DNA from 2 places in the Anoxybacillus sp. ST4 genome. Region 1 is predicted to be linked to the other one. Evidence: a T-box and tRNA genes for the amino acid it is inferred to sense, from the RefSeq annotation. Region 1 holds a T-box; the other holds one or more tRNA genes.
What was found. A T-box is a leader RNA that pairs with one kind of tRNA and senses whether it is charged. The one in region 1 lies ahead of K1I44_RS06485 (valine--tRNA ligase), so its partner is inferred to be a tRNA-Val.

Region 1 (12,645 bases):
AGCGGACGTGATTGCTCCATCGAATATGATGGATGGCTTCGTCGCAGCTATTCGTCACGCATTAGACGAAGCAGGCTTTACATATGTGCCGATTATGTCGTATGCGGTGAAATATTCGTCCGCATTTTACGGCCCGTTTCGCGATGCAGCACATAGCGCGCCGCAGTTTGGCGACCGTAAAACGTACCAAATGGATCCTGCCAATCGGTTAGAAGCGTTTCGTGAGGCGCAAGCAGATGTAGAACAAGGATCCGACTTTCTAATGGTAAAACCGGCGCTATCGTATTTAGATATTATTCGCGATTTAAAAAATCATTTCCATTTGCCGATTGTTGCTTATAACGTCAGCGGAGAATATGCGATGGTGAAAGCAGCCGCCCAAAACGGATGGATTGATGAAAAAGCGGTTGTACTCGAAATGTTAACGAGCATGAAGCGAGCAGGGGCGGATGTCATCTTAACGTACTTCGCTAAAGATGTTGCTCGCTGGTTAAAGGAGGAAAAATAATGCGTAGCTATGAACGTTCAAAAGCGGCGTATGCTGAAGCGGTAAAGCTCATGCCTGGCGGTGTAAACAGCCCAGTGCGCGCATTTCGGGCAGTAAAAATGGATCCGATTTTTATGGCGCGCGGAAAAGGTTCAAAAATTTACGACGTTGACGGCAATGAATATATTGACTATGTGTTATCGTGGGGTCCGCTTATTTTAGGACATGCGAACGATCGAGTTGTGGAAGCGCTAAAGCGGGTAGCGGAAACGGGCACAAGCTTTGGTGCTCCAACGTTAATCGAAAATGAACTCGCTAAACTTGTGATGGAACGCATGCCGTCCATTGAAATCATTCGCATGGTTAGTTCAGGGACGGAGGCGACGATGAGCGCCCTTCGGTTAGCGCGTGGTTACACAGGCCGAAATAAAATCGTCAAATTTGAAGGATGCTATCACGGACATGGCGATTCGCTTTTAATTAAAGCGGGGTCAGGTGTAGCGACGCTCGGTTTGCCGGATAGCCCAGGGGTGCCGGAAACGATCGCCCAACATACGATTACTGTACCATACAACGATTTACAAAGCGTGCGTTATGCGTTTGAAAAGTTTGGAGAAGATATTGCGGCGGTCATTGTGGAACCTGTTGCTGGAAATATGGGAGTCGTTCCACCAGAACAAGGTTTCTTGCAAGGTTTGCGCGATGTAACGAACGAGTACGGTGCACTTCTTATTTTTGATGAAGTCATGACTGGCTTCCGTGTCGATTATTATAGCGGTCAAGGTTATTACGGTGTCAAACCAGACTTGACGTGCCTTGGAAAAGTCATTGGCGGCGGCTTACCAGTTGGCGCATACGGTGGACGTGCGGATATTATGGAGAAAATTGCGCCAAGTGGGCCAATTTATCAAGCTGGTACGTTATCAGGAAATCCGATGGCGATGACAGCTGGTTATGAAACGCTCCGACAACTGACGCCAGAAACGTATAAAGCGTTCCAGAAAAAAGCAAACCGTTTAGCAGAAGGGTTAAGCGAAGCGGCAAAAGCGTATGATATTCCACATACGATTAACCAAGCTGGCTCGATGATCGGCATATTCTTTACGAATGAACGTGTTACGAATTACGAAACGGCGAAAACGTCCGATTTAGACTTATTTGCTCGTTATTATCAAGAAATGGCGAATGAAGGCATTTTCTTACCGCCATCGCAGTTTGAAGGCATGTTTTTGTCCACTGCGCATACAGATGACGATATTGAAAAAACAATTGAAGCAGCGCGACGTGCGTTTGCAAAAATTAGCGATTGCCTCTAGGGCATCGCTTTTTTTATGCATACTTCTTTTTTTCTTCTCATAACCATAGTAATGTGAAATGACTTGGACGTTGAAGGAGAGATGAGCATGTTGCGTTTTTCAATTGAAGAAGCGATTGCGTTTCGACGTGAACATCACGTCGATCAACTATTATCGATTTCGCTACAACCGACAATTACAATCGAGGAACAAGAAGATTATGTGTATATTCGTGGTGTGCTAGAACTATCCGGAGAATATACAAAACATGAAGAAGATGGAGAAGATGTTGAAACATTTGAACTCGGGCGATACATTGAACAAGTGCGTATGCATGATGAGGAAACGGGTGAATTTTTACATCAATTTCCGATTGACGTAACTGTTCCAAAAGAGCGAGTCGATGATCTTGAACAAGTGTATGTGCTGATCGAATCATTTGATTATGACTTACGGAAAAACGAATTACGTCTTATTGCTGAAGTGGCCATTCACGGTATTCAAATGGATGATGATCGAGAAGACGAAGAAGAGTGGGATGCGTACAACGTAGACGACTTTGAACCGTTTGAAGCTGTTGCCCGTCAAGAAGTATATGAAGAAGAAAAAGAAGAACAAGAAACAATCGTCAATGTACCGACATTTTATATGCTCCATGAAGAACAGGTAGCTGATGATGACGAACATAAAGAAGAACGGATTGATGTTCAAGGAGAGCATGAAGAAGAACAGGTTGATACTCAAAAGGGATATGAAGAACAGGAGAGCAAACGAGAAGAAACGTCTTTTCAACTTGAACTAAAAGGAAGGGAGACGAACGAAAAGCGAAATGAAAATGCGTTATATTTAACAAAACTATTTGGTAAAAATGAAGAACAGGCGTTTGCTCGTTTGAAAATTTGCATCGTCCAACAAGGCGATTCGTTGGACAAGATTGCCGAGCGATACGACGTATCTGTTCAACAGTTGTTGCGTACAAATCACCTTGAAAGTGGTGCAGATGTACATGAAGGTCAGTTACTATACATTCCAACGCCAAGTAAAGTATAAAAGGGCGGCATGGTGATGAAACAAGCGAGCGTACAAAAATGGGAAACGACAAATGGAACATACGCGATTAAACGCATCGATTCATTTGCTCATTGGCAGGCGATTGAGCAAGCTTATCGCTTACGCATTCCGCTTGCCGTCCCTATTTATGAAGCGAAAAAACGAGATAATCAATGGTATTATACGATGCCTTGGTTAAAACAAAAAAAACATCCGACATCATCTTTTTTTCACGATTTAGCACGATGGCATAAACATTCATTAAAAGAAATACAAACGACTGAAGCGGAAATCGAATCTTATTATAAGGAACGAAAAAGCTCACTTGAAAAGGCAAAACAAACATTAACTCATCATATTGAACAATGTGAAAAACAGTGGTATATGTCCCCATTTCAGCTACAATGTTGCACCCATTTTCTCGATATTATGCGCGCCATCTCGTTTTCTGAACATACGTTAAATGAATGGCGCGAGCGAATGAAAGAAAAAAAAACCGTACGCATTTGTTACATTCATGGGCATCCGTCGTTCCAACATTATGTAGAACGGGATGACGGCACAGCGTATTTTATTAGTTTTGAACGGGCGCGCTGGGCTCCACCATTTCATGATTTACTCTTATTTTTTCGCCAATATTTGTATACGTATCCGTTGACGTGTGATGAAGCGGTACAGTGGCTTGCACAATATGAACAAACATTGGCGCTTGAAGAAGATGAACGGTTATTGTTTTTTCACTTTCTTGCCGATCCGCACGTATTCGTTCAACTTATTCATCGCTACGAACAACATCGACACGACCGGCAACTGACAGCTGCTTGGCAACGGGCATATTGGCAAATGAAAAATATTGAATATGTCATTGGAAAATGGGAAGAAGAAAAGCAACAACATCAAATCCAATCGTAATGTAAAGCGAAGGAAAGAAGAATGAAAATAGCGAGTAAAATGACGTCAATCGTTGTTGGAAATAAAATCGTTCGAATAGCTTGAACAACGGTAATCGGGATGATACATTGCTCGGCAATGAAGCGAAGTTTTCTTAGCCACGGTGGCCAAGCGTACGGGTTGTAACGTTTACGCATATGCTCACATCCTTTTCAATTTTGCTCCGCATGGAGTTTTTCTTTTTTATCATATGTATAAAGAAGTGAAAATGTGGCAAACCTTATTGACGATTCGTATGATTTTTATATAGTATTATGTATGAACAGAAAAAAGCGAAGATAGGGAAGAGTACGGCGTAACCCGCCTTGCAGAGAGGGAAATCAATAGCTGCGAGATTTCCTAGGTTTGTGGTCGTCGGAAGGTCGCCCTGGAGCTGCTTCTTCGAACGAAAGTAGGAGAAGCCGGTGCGTCGCCGTTATCGATTTGAGTGCTTAAGCATCGCTTAAGAAAAAAGGTGGTACCGCGAAAGAGTCTCCTTTCGTCCTTTTCGGATGAAAGGAGTTTTTTATTTGATTGAAGGAGGGATTTGTATGTTACCGCCAAAATATGATCATCGTGCTGTAGAAGCGAATCGCTATGCATGGTGGCTAAAAGGGAAGTTTTTTGAAGCAACAAGCGATGAAACGAAAAAGCCATTTACAATCGTCATTCCACCGCCAAACGTGACAGGGAAACTTCATTTAGGACATGCATGGGATACGACGTTACAAGACATTATTACACGCATGAAACGCATGCAAGGATACGATGTGTTATGGCTTCCAGGCATGGATCATGCGGGAATTGCCACGCAAGCGAAAGTCGAAGAAAAGTTGCGCAATGAAGGAAAGACGCGCTACGACTTAGGACGTGAAAAGTTCGTTGAAGAAACGTGGAAATGGAAAGAAGAGTATGCTGGGCATATTCGCTCCCAGTGGGCAAAGCTTGGGCTCGGACTCGATTATACGCGAGAGCGCTTTACGCTTGATGAAGGACTATCTAAAGCGGTGCGCGAAGTGTTCGTTTCGCTATATAAAAAAGGACTGATTTATCGTGGAGAGTACATTATTAACTGGGATCCAGTAACAAAAACAGCATTATCGGACATTGAAGTCGTATATAAAGATGTACAAGGTGCGCTATATCATATGCGCTATCCGCTTGCTGACGGCTCTGGCTATATTGAAGTGGCGACGACGCGTCCAGAAACGATGCTTGGTGATACAGCCGTTGCGGTTCATCCAGAAGATGAACGTTACAAACATCTCATCGGAAAAACAGTCATTTTACCGATTGTTGGTCGTGAAATTCCAATTATCGGTGATGAATACGTCGATATGTCGTTCGGTTCAGGGGCGGTCAAAATTACGCCAGCGCACGATCCAAACGACTTTGAAATCGGCAACCGTCACAACTTACCTCGCGTTCTTGTGATGAACGAAGATGGTACGATGAATGACAATGCGCTTCAATATAAAGGGCTCGATCGCTTCGAATGCCGGAAACAAATTGTGAAAGATTTACAAGCACAAGGCGTGCTATTTAAAATTGAAGAACATATGCATGCAGTCGGTCATAGCGAGCGTAGCGGGGCGGTTGTAGAGCCATATTTATCGACGCAATGGTTTGTGAAAATGAAGCCGCTTGCTGAAGCTGCAATTGAATTGCAAAAGACGGAAGGAAAAGTAAACTTCGTCCCAGAGCGGTTTGAAAAAACGTACTTACATTGGATGGAAAATATTCGCGACTGGTGCATTTCTCGCCAACTTTGGTGGGGTCATCGCATTCCAGCATGGTACCATAAAGAAACGGGCGAAGTGTACGTTGATCATGAACCGCCGGCAGACATCGAAAATTGGGAACAAGATCCGGACGTATTAGATACGTGGTTTAGCTCTGCGCTTTGGCCGTTTTCAACGATGGGGTGGCCAGATGAAACAGCGACAGATTACAACCGCTATTATCCGACAGATGTGCTTGTGACAGGGTATGACATCATTTTCTTCTGGGTGTCGCGCATGATTTTCCAAGCGCTCGAATTTACAGGAAAACGTCCGTTTAAAGATGTGCTTATTCACGGATTAGTGCGCGATGCACAAGGACGAAAAATGAGCAAATCGCTCGGCAACGGCGTCGACCCGATGGATGTTATCGATCAGTACGGTGCGGACTCGCTTCGCTATTTCTTAGCAACAGGAAGCGCTCCAGGTCAAGACTTGCGCTTTAGCACCGAAAAAGTTGAAGCGACATGGAATTTCGTAAATAAAATTTGGAATGCGTCTCGTTTTGCGCTCATGAATATGGAAGGGTTCACGTATGATGACATCGACTTAAACGGTGAAAAAACGGTTGCTGACCACTGGATTTTAACGCGCTTAAATGAAACGATCGAGACGGTCACAAAACTTGCAGATAAATACGAGTTTGGCGAAGTCGGTCGCGTGTTATATAACTTTATTTGGGATGATTTATGCGATTGGTATATTGAGATGGCGAAGTTACCGTTATACGGTGAAGATGAACAAGCGAAAAAGACGACGCGCTCAGTGCTTGCTTATGTGCTTGATCAAACGATGCGCCTCCTTCATCCGTTCATGCCGTTTGTCACAGAAGAAATTTGGCAACAGCTTCCGCATGAAGGAGAGTCGATTACAGTTGCTCCGTGGCCGCAAGTTCGTCCTGAACTTAGTAATCATGAAGCTGCTGAGCAAATGCGCTTGCTTGTTGATATTATTCGCGCGGTGCGTAACATTCGCGCTGAAGTCAATACTCCATTAAGCAAGCCAATTACGTTACACATTAAAGCGAAAGACGAGCACATTGCAACAACGCTTGAGAAAAACCGTTCATATATTGAGCGTTTCTGCAATCCAAGTGAACTTGTGATTGGCACAGCCATTCCAACTGTTGAAAAAGCGATGACGGCTGTTGTGACAGGTGCGGAACTAAGCTTGCCGCTTGAAGGATTAATTAATATTGAAGAAGAAGTGAAACGCCTCGAAAAAGAGTTACAAAAACTCGATCAAGAAGTCGAGCGTGTGCAAAAGAAATTAAGCAATGAAGGATTTTTAGCAAAAGCGCCAGCGCACGTCGTCGAAGAGGAGCGGAAAAAAGAGCGCGACTATATAGAAAAACGTGAAGCGGTTCGCGCCCGTCTTGCACAATTAAAGCAATAGTTTTATGATGAAGACGAATCCACTTTGGGTTCGTCTTTCATTTTGTAGAGGAGGGATTTTTCATGGTTCGCACATATAAAGAAGCGGTCGATTGGATTCATAGTCGCTTAACGTTAGGGGTGAAGCCGGGGTTGAAACGAATGGAATGGATGATGGAGAAGCTTGGACATCCAGAACGTCGCATTAAGGCGGTTCATGTCGGTGGTACGAATGGCAAAGGATCGACCGTTTGTTTTTTACGCCATATATTGCAAGAGGCAGGCTATCGTGTCGGAACATTTACATCGCCGTATGTGGAACAATTTAATGAACGGATTAGCATCAATGGCCAACCGATTCGTGACGTTGATTTAATGAAACTTGTTCAAGTGATTCAACCTTTGGCAGAAGAATTAGAACAGACGGAATTAGGTGGTCCGACCGAATTTGAAGTTATTACGGCTATGGCGCTCTATTATTTTGGAAAAATGAACGTACAAGACGTCGTCATTTTTGAAGTAGGACTTGGTGGCCGCCTAGATTCAACAAACATTATTTATCCGCTCTTATCGGTGATTACAAATGTCGGTTACGATCATATACATATATTAGGGAATACGCTTGAACAAATTGCGTTTGAAAAAGCGGGAATTATAAAAGCAGGGATCCCTGTTGTAACTGCGATCGATCAGCCTGAAGCGCTGCGCGTCGTAGAAGAAAAAGCAGCATCTGTACGTTCGAAAGTATATGCTCTCGGTCGCGATTTTACCGTTTTTGCTCATGAGCCAACTGCGGATGGAGAACGTTTTTCACTGCAAACACCATTTGCTTCATATGACAATGTGACAACAACGATGCTCGGTGCGCATCAAGTGAAAAACGCTGCACTTGCGCTAATGGCGGCTGATTATTTACGCACGTATTATTCGTTTTTGATTGAGCGAGAACATATGTATAACGGCGTTCGGAAAGCCGAGTGGCTCGGACGATTTGAAAAGATGAACGATCGTCCGCTTATTATTATTGATGGGGCGCATAACGAAGAAGGAATCGATAGCCTTGTGGCGACAATGAACGCTCATTATCCGCATCGGAGTGTACATGTCCTTTTTACAGCGCTAGGCGACAAACCGGTTGCTGCGATGATTCGAAAGTTAGAAACGATTGCGCAAACGATGACGTTTACAACGTTTGATTTTCCACGCGCCCTTTCCGCCGAACAACTAGCTGAACAAGCAACACACCGAAACGTTCAATGTACGAACGATTGGAAACAATGGCTAAAAGAAAAGCGCACACAAGCGGAAAAAGACGACATCATTTTAATTACAGGTTCACTTTATTTTATCTCAAACGTACGAAATTTTATAAAAAATAAATATAACTAAACGAGAGATTGTTGGTATAATAGATAAAAAGTAGGAGTTTTGAAAGGGGGAGAGGTAGGTGAAAAGGGCTGTTTCGGTGTTTTTAACTGTTCTTTTACTCATTCCGTTGTTTTTTTCTGCAATGACTGTACGTGCTAACACCAGTATTGCGTACAATGTGCTTGAAATTGTGAGTCATGCTAATCAATTATCCTCATCACCATTAAAACAAGAATTAGGAAGTACGTCGAATATAAATGTGACGACGATGACGATGAAGCGATTCGTTGCTTTGCGCGATGAGCTAGACGGAAAATACGATGCGATCGTTATTTCAAGTGGGGATTATAATCCGAAGAAACTTGGGATGACAAGTAGTAGTAATAGAAGCGCATCACACGATACGTCGAATGTTTTAAACGATATTACACATTTGAAAGCTAAACAAATAAAACAGTTTTATATAGACAAAGGATTGCCTGTTTTTCTTCACGACAGTAGCGTGAAAAAATATTTAGGAAGTAATTTGTATAATTACTCTCAATCAAACGAATGGAAATCAAAAGCAAACGTTATTTTCTTTACAACAAAGACAAACATAACAAACTATTTGACAGCAAACAAACGACCTCATTTCGTATTAACGAGCATCCCTTCTTCCACACAAACGTATAAGAAAGGTGATACAATATCGTTCCAATATGAAATTGTCAATTATACACACTTTCAAAATAAACTGTTGACTGTTAATTTGTACATTGATTCGGATTTTAACGATAAATATACGAGCGAAGAAATTGTTGCATCCAAACAAGCGCAAGGAGCGACAGGAACGATTTCATATACGTTCCCAGCAGGTTATTCTGGCCCGCGTTACTGGAAAATAGAAATTGTTGATGAAACGAGCGCATTAAAAGATTATGAAAAAGGGTTCGTGAAATTTCAAGATGTGCCAGCAACGATCAAAATATTGCAAATACGTAAAGGAAACGATGCGAGCTCGTTGCTCAATACGAAAAATATGAATCCGAGCTTTTTAAGTCGTGCGAATGAATATAGCATTGCAATCGATGTGACGACGTTAACTGACTTTCAAAAAAGCAAGCAATATGAGCCAAATTATTCACACGAAGTGATTAACGGGAAATACGATATGATTATTTTTGGATTCGCTGATTGTTATAACGGGTGTGGCTCACCGATTTCATTAACCCAAAATGCTATTCAATCAGTGAAAAGCTTTATCCAATCTGGGCAAAGTGTTATGTTTACACACGATGTCATGTTTGGGGCGAACAATGTATGGGTGAATGAGTTCGGTCCGATTGTTGGGCAAATTCAACCGCAGACGGACTTAGGAAACGGTGCTCCAAATCCATCGACGAATACGAAACAAGTGAATCATGGGCTTATGACAAATTATCCGTTTGAATTAGGTGATAGCATTGCTATTGCGACAACGCACAACCAATATTACACGCTCAATTTAGAAGATGAGGATGTCATTCCATGGTACAACATCCAAGGTTCTCCGCGTGATGTATATGATAGTTGGAACCACTATTATACGTATTCAAAAGGAAATGTCACATATTCTGGAACAGGACATGTCGGAACGACGGCTGCGTTTCCAGAACAAGAACAAAAACTATTCGTCAATACGATGTACCGTGCATTTTTCGGGTCGAACCATGCACCGCAACTGACGGTTATCACACCGAAAGAAAACGAAAAAATTCCGAGCAATCAGCCAATTGAGCTATCGTATAAAGTAGAAGATTTAGACTTAGTCGACCGAACGTTTTCTACAAAAGTATGGTTGAACGATCAAGAAGTGTATGCCCAAAACAATGTGCCGAACGGCACGACGATCATTCAGTCGATTCCGCACAATATGCCAAACGGCGGAACGGTAAAAATAAAAATTGAAGCAACCGATGCACGCGGAGCAAAAGTAACGAAAGAATTTCAAGTCGTGATTGAAAAAGTATCGGCAAACATTGAAGTCAGCCGAACGATTTCAACAACGCTAGCTCCTGTCAATGAATCGATTACGATGCAATATACGCTCACACCAAAACCATTATCGTTATTGACGAATACGTTGTTAAAAGTAACGAACGTCGCGTTTGAAGAAAAATTGCCAGCAGGCATTGAAGTTGTCTCATTGCCAAACGGGTTCACAAAACAAGGAACGGTGACAGAAGGTTATACAATTCAAGGAACGTTGCCTGATATTTCGTTTATTAAATCAGGAACAACGTATATTGCCGAACCGCAAACGTTTACGATTCAAGTGAAACCGACGGCGAAAGGAACGTTTTCTCTCTCACAAGCTAAACTGACGTACAAAGATATAAATACGCAAGTTGTCCATTTATCGTTTAACGCTGTCTCGTTTGTTTCAGACTACAAAGTGACAGATGTGACGCTGCCAAGTACGATGTTTGTGAATCGCGGTGTACCGAAAAACGCCCGCTTATTGTTAAACGTCTTGCCGCAAGAAGCGACAATTGCATCAGTAGAATGGAGCGAAAATAGTAATGGGCAAGTCATTTCGATTGACCAAAACGGCGTCATTACCGCAATACAAGAAGGAACAGCACAAGTGACAGCAAAAGTAAAAGATATGTTCGGCAATATAAAAACAGCGACAATGACGGTCATTGTACGCATTCCAGTCGATTCGATAACAATTCAAAACTTTACTGTTTATGTCGGTGAGACGATTCCGATTCCAATAACCGTATCACCAGCAGATGCGAAAAAAGCGGTATCTTATTCACTAGGAAATAACTTATATGCTGAAATCAACGGGGCAAACGGAACAATTACTGGGTTAAAAGAAGGAGTAACGACGTTAACCGTTCAGGCGTTTAACAGAAACGATGAACTCATTGAAAAAACGGTTACTGTTACGATCGAAGCGATCCCTGTAACTGCTGTTGTCGTGTCGCCAGCGGTCGTGAATATGAATATCGGTGACACCGTTTCACTCACCGCAACAGTTGCGCCAAATAATGCGACGTATAAAACAATTGAATGGCGCTCGTCCAATCCAAATATCGCTTCTGTCGATGAAAATGGTCGCGTCACAGGAGTAAGTACAGGGCAAGTGACAATGACAGCGCAGGCGCACAACGGTGTGATCGGAACAGCAATCGTTCATGTCGGTTCGCCGTTGACAGGTATTTCCCTTCCATCGACGTTACTCGTCCAAAAAGGAAAAACGATCAATGTATTGCCATACATTGCACCGATTCCAGCTAATGCGACGACAAAAATTGTAAGCCGTTCATTTACTGTCGAAAATAGTTACTATGCCGTTGTCGATCAAAATGGGGAAGTAACTGCGAAACGTCTCGGTGAAACACCGCTAACGGTTCGGCTCGTTGACGAAAATGGAAAAGTGTGGACGGCATCTACGGTCATTCGTATCGTCGAACATGCGACAGATCCAACGAAAGGCGGAAATAAAAACGGCTGGCTGTACTAACAAAGGATGTGAACACGTATGAAAAAAGTGATGATGCTCGTTGTCATCATCAGCTTGTTAAGCGGCTGCTTCCTGTCAAAAGAAGAAAAGCAACAACGACTCATACAAGCGATTGAGCAAGGAAACGTTGAAGCGGTGCGCGAATATATGAAACAAGAAAAAAATATTAACTTTCAAATGAACAATGAGACACCGCTTGATGTGGCGATGCGTAACGGTCAGCGTGAAATTGCGGTACAACTATTGAAAGCTGGAGGAAAGTCGGCTGTCATGCCGCTTCCTCCCCTTCATTTTGCACTCGCTTCTTCTATTGCCCAAGGGGATGAAGAAAATATTGAAATTGTGAAACAAATGGTGAACGAACAAACGGTGCGAGAGAAAGATCAAGAGAAGAATACCCCTTTGCATACTGCGGCAGGAAGCGGAAATCTCGAACTTGTTCGGCTTGTTTGTCAATACGATGTTGACGTCAATGCGGTAAATATACGTGGTGAAACGCCGTTGTTGCTCGCTGTGCAAGCTGGAAATGTCGATGTTGTCCGTTTTTTATATGAACGTGGAGCAAATACGGAGATCGCAAATAAAGATGGTGAAACCCCGCTATATAAAGCAGTGGAACGAAATTTTATTGATGTAGCAACATATTTATTAGAGAAAAAGGCAAATGTCAACGCAAAAACGAATATTGGAAAAACCCCGTTAATGGTTGCAGCAGAATACGGATATGATGAGTTAGTAACGCTTTTACTTCGTTACGGAGCGGATGTACACATAAAAGACGGGACGGGAAATACAGCTCTTTCTCTTGCGCAATATTGGAAACATGAAAACATAATCAAGCAGCTAAAAGGAAAAGGAGCGAAGT
Region 2 (5,800 bases), on a different contig from region 1:
CGGACATAACGATGTGCTAGCCGGGCTCATTGTCGCCAAAGGAAAACAATTGTGCGAACAGCTAGCGATGTATCATAACGCCATCGGTGCAGTGTTGTCGCCGTTTGATTCATGGCTGTTAATTCGCGGCATGAAGACGCTTGCGCTTCGCATGCGCCAGCACGAACAAAACGCAAAGGCGATATATGAATTTTTAGTCGAACATGAAGATGTGACGGACGTATTGTATCCGGGAAGAGGAGGAATGTTGTCGTTTCGCGTGCGCGATGAAAAATGGGTGGATGCCTTTTTGCGAAGTTTAAAGCTCATTACGTTTGCGGAAAGTTTAGGCGGTGTCGAAAGTTTTATTACGTATCCAGCGACGCAAACGCATATGGATATTCCAGAGGATGTTCGCATCGCAAACGGGGTGTGTAATCGCCTATTGCGTTTTTCTGTCGGCATTGAACATGCGGACGATTTAATTGCCGATTTAACTCAAGCGTTTCAACGCATGAAAGAGGTGTAAAAGATGGATTTGCAAACGCAACTCGTTCACAATAAATGGCGGATCGATGCGCAAACAGGGGCCGTTAGCGTTCCGATTCATCATGCGTCAACGTTTCATCAGTTTGATTTCGATACGTTTGGCAAATACGATTATAGCCGTTCGGGCAATCCGACGCGCGAGGCGTTAGAGGAGACGATTGCGGAATTAGAAGGTGGAGCGAGCGGTTTTGCGTTCGCATCGGGCATGGCTGCCATTTCAACAGCCTTTTTATTGTTATCAAAAGGGGATCACGTATTAATTACCGATGATGTGTATGGTGGAACGTATCGCATCCTCACCGATGTATTGAGCCGATTTGGCATCGAGCATACGTTTGTCGATATGACTGATTTAGATGCGGTAGCGCGCCACATTCGCCCAAACACGAAAGTCATTTATATGGAAACGCCATCGAATCCGCTATTGAAAATTACGGATATTCGTGGGGTTGTGAAGCTCGCTAAGGCGCACGGGTGTTTAACGTTTTTAGATAATACGTTTGCGACGCCTGTGTTACAGCGTCCGCTTGATCTCGGCGTCGATGTCGTTTTGCATAGCGCGACGAAATTTTTAGCTGGCCATAGCGACGTTGTAGCTGGACTTGCGGTTGTAAAAGATGCGCGCTTGGCGCGAGAGCTGCGCAAACTGCAATATTCGTTCGGTGCGGTGCTTGGCGTGCAAGATGCGTGGCTTGTGTTGCGCGGGTTAAAAACGCTTCACGTTCGGTTAGATTACGCTTCACGTTCGGCGTTGCAGCTGGCGCAGTTTTTACATCGTCATCCGAAAGTGGCGCACGTATATTATCCAGGGCTTTCTTTTCATGAAGGGCACGTCATTCATCGCGATCAAGCGCGCGGGTTTGGCGCGGTGCTGTCGTTTGAATTGGAGGACGAACAAGCGGTGCGGACGTTTGTGAAACATGCGCGCATCCCTGTGTTTGCGGTCAGTCTCGGGGCGGTCGAGTCGATTTTATCGTATCCAGCGAAAATGTCGCATGCCGCTATGCCGAAAGCGGAGCGCCATCGCCGCGGCATTACGGACGGCTTGTTGCGCCTAAGTGTTGGATTAGAGGCGACCGATGATTTGCTTGCTGATGTGGAACAGGCGTTATCATATGTATAGGCTAGGCACATCGCCTAGCCTTAGCTAATTTGGTCGAGCGCATCACGCTTCATTTGCTGTTCGACCATGCGATCAAGTTGTTGAATTTTTTTCAAGGCGAGTTCGTCATCGATTTGGCGATAATGATGTTTACCGCCCGGTTCTTCATCCGCTTCATCCGCAAGTTTGACGATCGTCTGGAGCGGCTTTCGTTTTAATTCTCCTTCTGGAAGATACGAATCGGTGTGAAGCAAAATGGCGAGGGCAATTTCTTTCGCATGTTGAGGGTGTTCGCCGAGTCGAATAAGCAACTTATGCGCTCGCTCTGCCCCTTTAATCGCATGAATATCGTTTTGTTTATATGTTTCATAGTCCCACGTTCCGTTTGAGTACCATTCATAATGACCGATATCGTGAAGCAAAGCAGCTTTTGTTGCTAAATCGACGTTCACTCCATAAAGCAAGGCGAGGCGATATGCGTGGTATGCGGTAGCGATGGCGTGCGCGACGCCTGAACGTTTCAAATATTTTTGAGTGATGGGGTGAAGGAAGATGTCAGTTAATGTGACACGTCTCATAGCTCACCATCCCTTTCGAATGTTTTTCTAATTATCATATCATGTCTTTTTTAGAAAAGGCAATACATATTTTTTCTGTTTTTTCTTCATACTAAGTGAAAAAAAGGTTTGGAGGACGCGTATGTTTTTATCCTTATTATTATCAGTTATGACGGTCGTGTCGGCTCAAGGGGACGTGTGTACGAAAAAATTGGACGAAGCGAACGTGCAGCTATGTGGCAAAGAAGATGGAGAGTGGCTTCGCAACTTAACGCTACATGTCGGAAAAGAGACGTATACGTTTCCAGAATGGGAACATGTAAACGATCCGAAAGCACTTCCGCAATTATATTCCGTGGACGTTACGGAAGATGGAAAGGAAGATATTGTTGTTTTTCTCGTAAAATCGCGCGGAAACGGAACGTATAAAAACGAGGTGCATGTGTTATCCCATCAACGAAACGGCATTGAAGAAGTCCTTGTCGAAGATCCGCGTCCGATCATTTTAAAGAGCGTCAAAATGAACGAGACGGACGAAGGGACAGAGTTGATCATCGATCATGTCCACGCGCTTATTCCGCACAATCGCGAAGGCGGGAAGGGGATAAAGACAACATTCAATCGCTTTTTAAAATACGCCGTCGATAAACAAAAATTGAAGGCCGTTTTATTGTTGGAAAGAAAAAGGGGCGAATATATCGGCAGTTTAATTGTCTCATACGAATATAAAGACGGGCTCTTTCAAGCAACCCATATCGATTTCATCCGCCATTAGCCGTTGCATACGCAATGGCTAAAAATTTTTTAAAAAAGTATTTGACAAAGTAGTGTACAGTACGTATAATGAAAAATGTGTTCGATAACACAACAACATACGATTCCGTAGCTCAGCTGGGAGAGCGCCACCTTGACAGGGTGGAGGTCGCTGGTTCGAGCCCAGTCGGAATCATCGCAAAACCCGAGTTCGATGAAAGAGCTCGGGTTTTTTTTGTTGTTTCTCCCCTCCTCCTGACTGCCGAGCATGTTCGAGAATTCACCCACATTTTGTATGCAGGAAAATCGCCGATGTTGTCGAATAAAAACGTCGAAATCATTGTATGCGAGGTGACTATATGTCCATTGATCATGACCGTCTGTTTAAAGAGCTGATTCAAACGTTTTTTGAGGAATTTATTGTTCTCTTTTTTCCGGCGATGCATGAGCATATCGACTTTCGGCATTTGTCGTTTTTATCAGAGGAGTTGTTCACCGATGTGACAGCAGGAGAAAAGTACCGTGTCGATGTGCTTGTCGAAACGAAGTTAAAAGGCGAAGATGGGCTTGTCATTGTGCATATCGAAAACCAAAGCTATGTGCAACCATCATTTCCTGAACGGATGTTTATTTATTTTAGCCGTTTGTTTGAAAAGTACCGTAAAAACATTGTACCAATTGCTGTATTTAGCTACGATACGATCCGCGACGAACCATCGACATTTACCCTCCAATTTCCTTTTGGCAACGTGCTTGACTTTCGTTTTTTTACTGTCGAATTGCGCAAACAAAACTGGCGAAACTACATTCGTCAAGACAATCCAATCGCCGCTGCATTGTTAAGCAAAATGGGATATACTGAAAGTGAACGAGTAGAACTGAAAAAACAATTCTTACGTATGCTTGTACGGATGGAATTGGACGAAGCGAAACAACGATTGCTGTTTGGTTTTTTTGAAACATATATGAAACTATCCGATGAAGAAGAACGAAGACTACGAAGCGAGGTGAATGAAATGGAGACGAAAGAAAAAGAACAAGTGATGGAATTGATTATTTCTTATGAACAAAAGGCGTTAGAAAAAGGAAGAGAAGAAGGGGTGAAGCAAGGAATAAAGCAAGGAATGAAGCGTCTTGTACAAACGATGGCGAAAAAAGGGATGAGTGTAAAAGACATTGCGAACGTCACGGACCTTTCGGAAGAAGAAGTGGAGCGGTTGTTGGAGTAGGGGGGACTGTCGTCGACCTTTTTGGAGACGGCAGTTTTTTGTTTTACAATGAGTAGGTGCCAATATGATGTTCGTTTGCCGTTTAAAACGCTTTCTTCTAACGTTGCAAATTATCACGAATATTTCTTAAGATGTTCTCATTTTGTTGTCATTGTGCGTGTGTCCGTAAGTATGAGGGTGATAAAAATTTTCATTGACAAACATTTAAAAATCATCAATCCTTCTAAATAAGAGCGTCATTAGTACTATCGTTTATAGAGATGGGCGTAAAACCCCTACGCCTTTAGGCTAGGGGATGTAAGCCCTAACGACCTTGTTCTTGAATATATTTTAGGATAATCTCTTTGCTTACATTTCCAATACTGCAAGAAAAATATCCATCACTCCAAAAGGTTCGTTCTTTCCAAAAATGCTGAGAAAGATATTTGTTATGCTGTTGCCACATTCGATAAGTTGTGAGTTGCTTCAATAATCTAACGATTTCAAGAATACTCCATTTCGTGGAATACCTGATTAAGATATGAATATGGTCTTGGTCTATTTCTTGCTCAATAATTTGCCAACCGTAATGATTAGCTATTGATTCGATTTCAGTTTTAATATCATCACCGACTTTTAATAATAACTTTTTTCGATATTTGCAAACAAATATTAAATGGCATATAAGCAAATGTTTACTATGATTTTCAGAGATATATTCCATTACTTTTCCAAGCCTTTGCGAATCAGCTCATAAACCGCACCTGCAAAAGTTGAAATGTTATTTTTCTTTCGATATTCCTCAATTCGAAAGACTAAATCGACAGGAAACTTAATTAATTTTGGTACACGTTCCATCATTTCACCCTCCTAATATATATATATTCTTGACATATGCTGGTAATAAAATATATACTTATAGTATATATACAAAAGGAGGTGAAGTCAATGTTAGTCAACAAAGCGTACAAATTTCGCATCTATCCAAACAAAGAACAAGAAATATTAATTAATAAGACATTTGGTTGTTCTCGATTTGTATTTAATCATTTTTTAGCAAAATGGGATAATGCTTACAAAGAAACAGGAAAAGGATTAACTTATAATTCTTGTTCTGCTCAGTTAACACAACTAAAAAAAGAGTTAACTTGGCTAAAAGAAGTAGATAGTATTGCGATTCAATCGTCATTAAAAAATCTCGCTGATGCTTATTCTCGTTTCTTCAAGAAACAAAACAATAAACCACGTTTTAAGTCCAAGAAAAATCCTGTTCAGTCTTACACGACAAAACATACAAATGGCAATATTGCTATTGATGGTAATAAAATCAAATTGCCTAAACTTGGATGGATTCGTTTTGCAAAGAGTCGTGAAGTAGAAGGTCGTATTCTCAATGCAACAATTAGACGAAATCCAAGTGGAAAACATTTTGTATCCATTCTTGTAGAAACAGAAGTACAACCGTTAGAAAAAACAGATTCTTCTGTGGGCATAGATGTCGGCTTGAAAGATTTTGCTATTCTTTCAGATGGAACTGTCTACTCTAATCCTAAGTTTTTTCGAAGATTAGAAGAAAAGTTGGTAAAAGAACAACGGATTCTATCAAGACGTAAAAAAGGAGCATTCCTGTTAGAAAGGTTTTCGGGGACTTG

Region 2: it has a tRNA-Val gene. The T-box ahead of K1I44_RS06485 (valine--tRNA ligase) is inferred to sense a tRNA for this amino acid. The anticodon was not compared.

Annotation. Positions count from the first base shown of each region.
Region 1 is NZ_JAHZOE010000006.1:71,578-84,222, forward strand. It holds gene hemB (porphobilinogen synthase) at 1-508, shown strand, start outside; gene hemL (glutamate-1-semialdehyde 2,1-aminomutase) at 508-1,803, shown strand; gene K1I44_RS06470 (LysM peptidoglycan-binding domain-containing protein) at 1,891-2,832, shown strand; gene K1I44_RS06475 (protein kinase family protein) at 2,848-3,744, shown strand; gene K1I44_RS06480 (hypothetical protein) at 3,729-3,920, opposite strand; T-box leader at 4,050-4,272, shown strand; gene K1I44_RS06485 (valine--tRNA ligase) at 4,314-6,938, shown strand; gene K1I44_RS06490 (bifunctional folylpolyglutamate synthase/dihydrofolate synthase) at 7,001-8,305, shown strand; gene K1I44_RS06495 (Ig-like domain-containing protein) at 8,364-11,780, shown strand; gene K1I44_RS06500 (ankyrin repeat domain-containing protein) at 11,799-12,645, shown strand, end outside.
Region 2 is NZ_JAHZOE010000005.1:94-5,893, reverse strand. It holds gene K1I44_RS05300 (methionine biosynthesis PLP-dependent protein) at 1-508, shown strand, start outside; gene metC (cystathionine beta-lyase) at 512-1,651, shown strand; gene K1I44_RS05290 (HD domain-containing protein) at 1,672-2,208, opposite strand; gene K1I44_RS05285 (hypothetical protein) at 2,330-2,962, shown strand; tRNA gene K1I44_RS05280 (tRNA-Val) at 3,064-3,136, shown strand; gene K1I44_RS05275 (Rpn family recombination-promoting nuclease/putative transposase) at 3,300-4,169, shown strand; gene tnpA (IS200/IS605 family transposase) at 4,474-4,872, opposite strand; gene K1I44_RS05265 (hypothetical protein) at 4,872-5,009, opposite strand; partial or broken gene K1I44_RS05260 (RNA-guided endonuclease TnpB family protein) at 5,097-5,771, shown strand.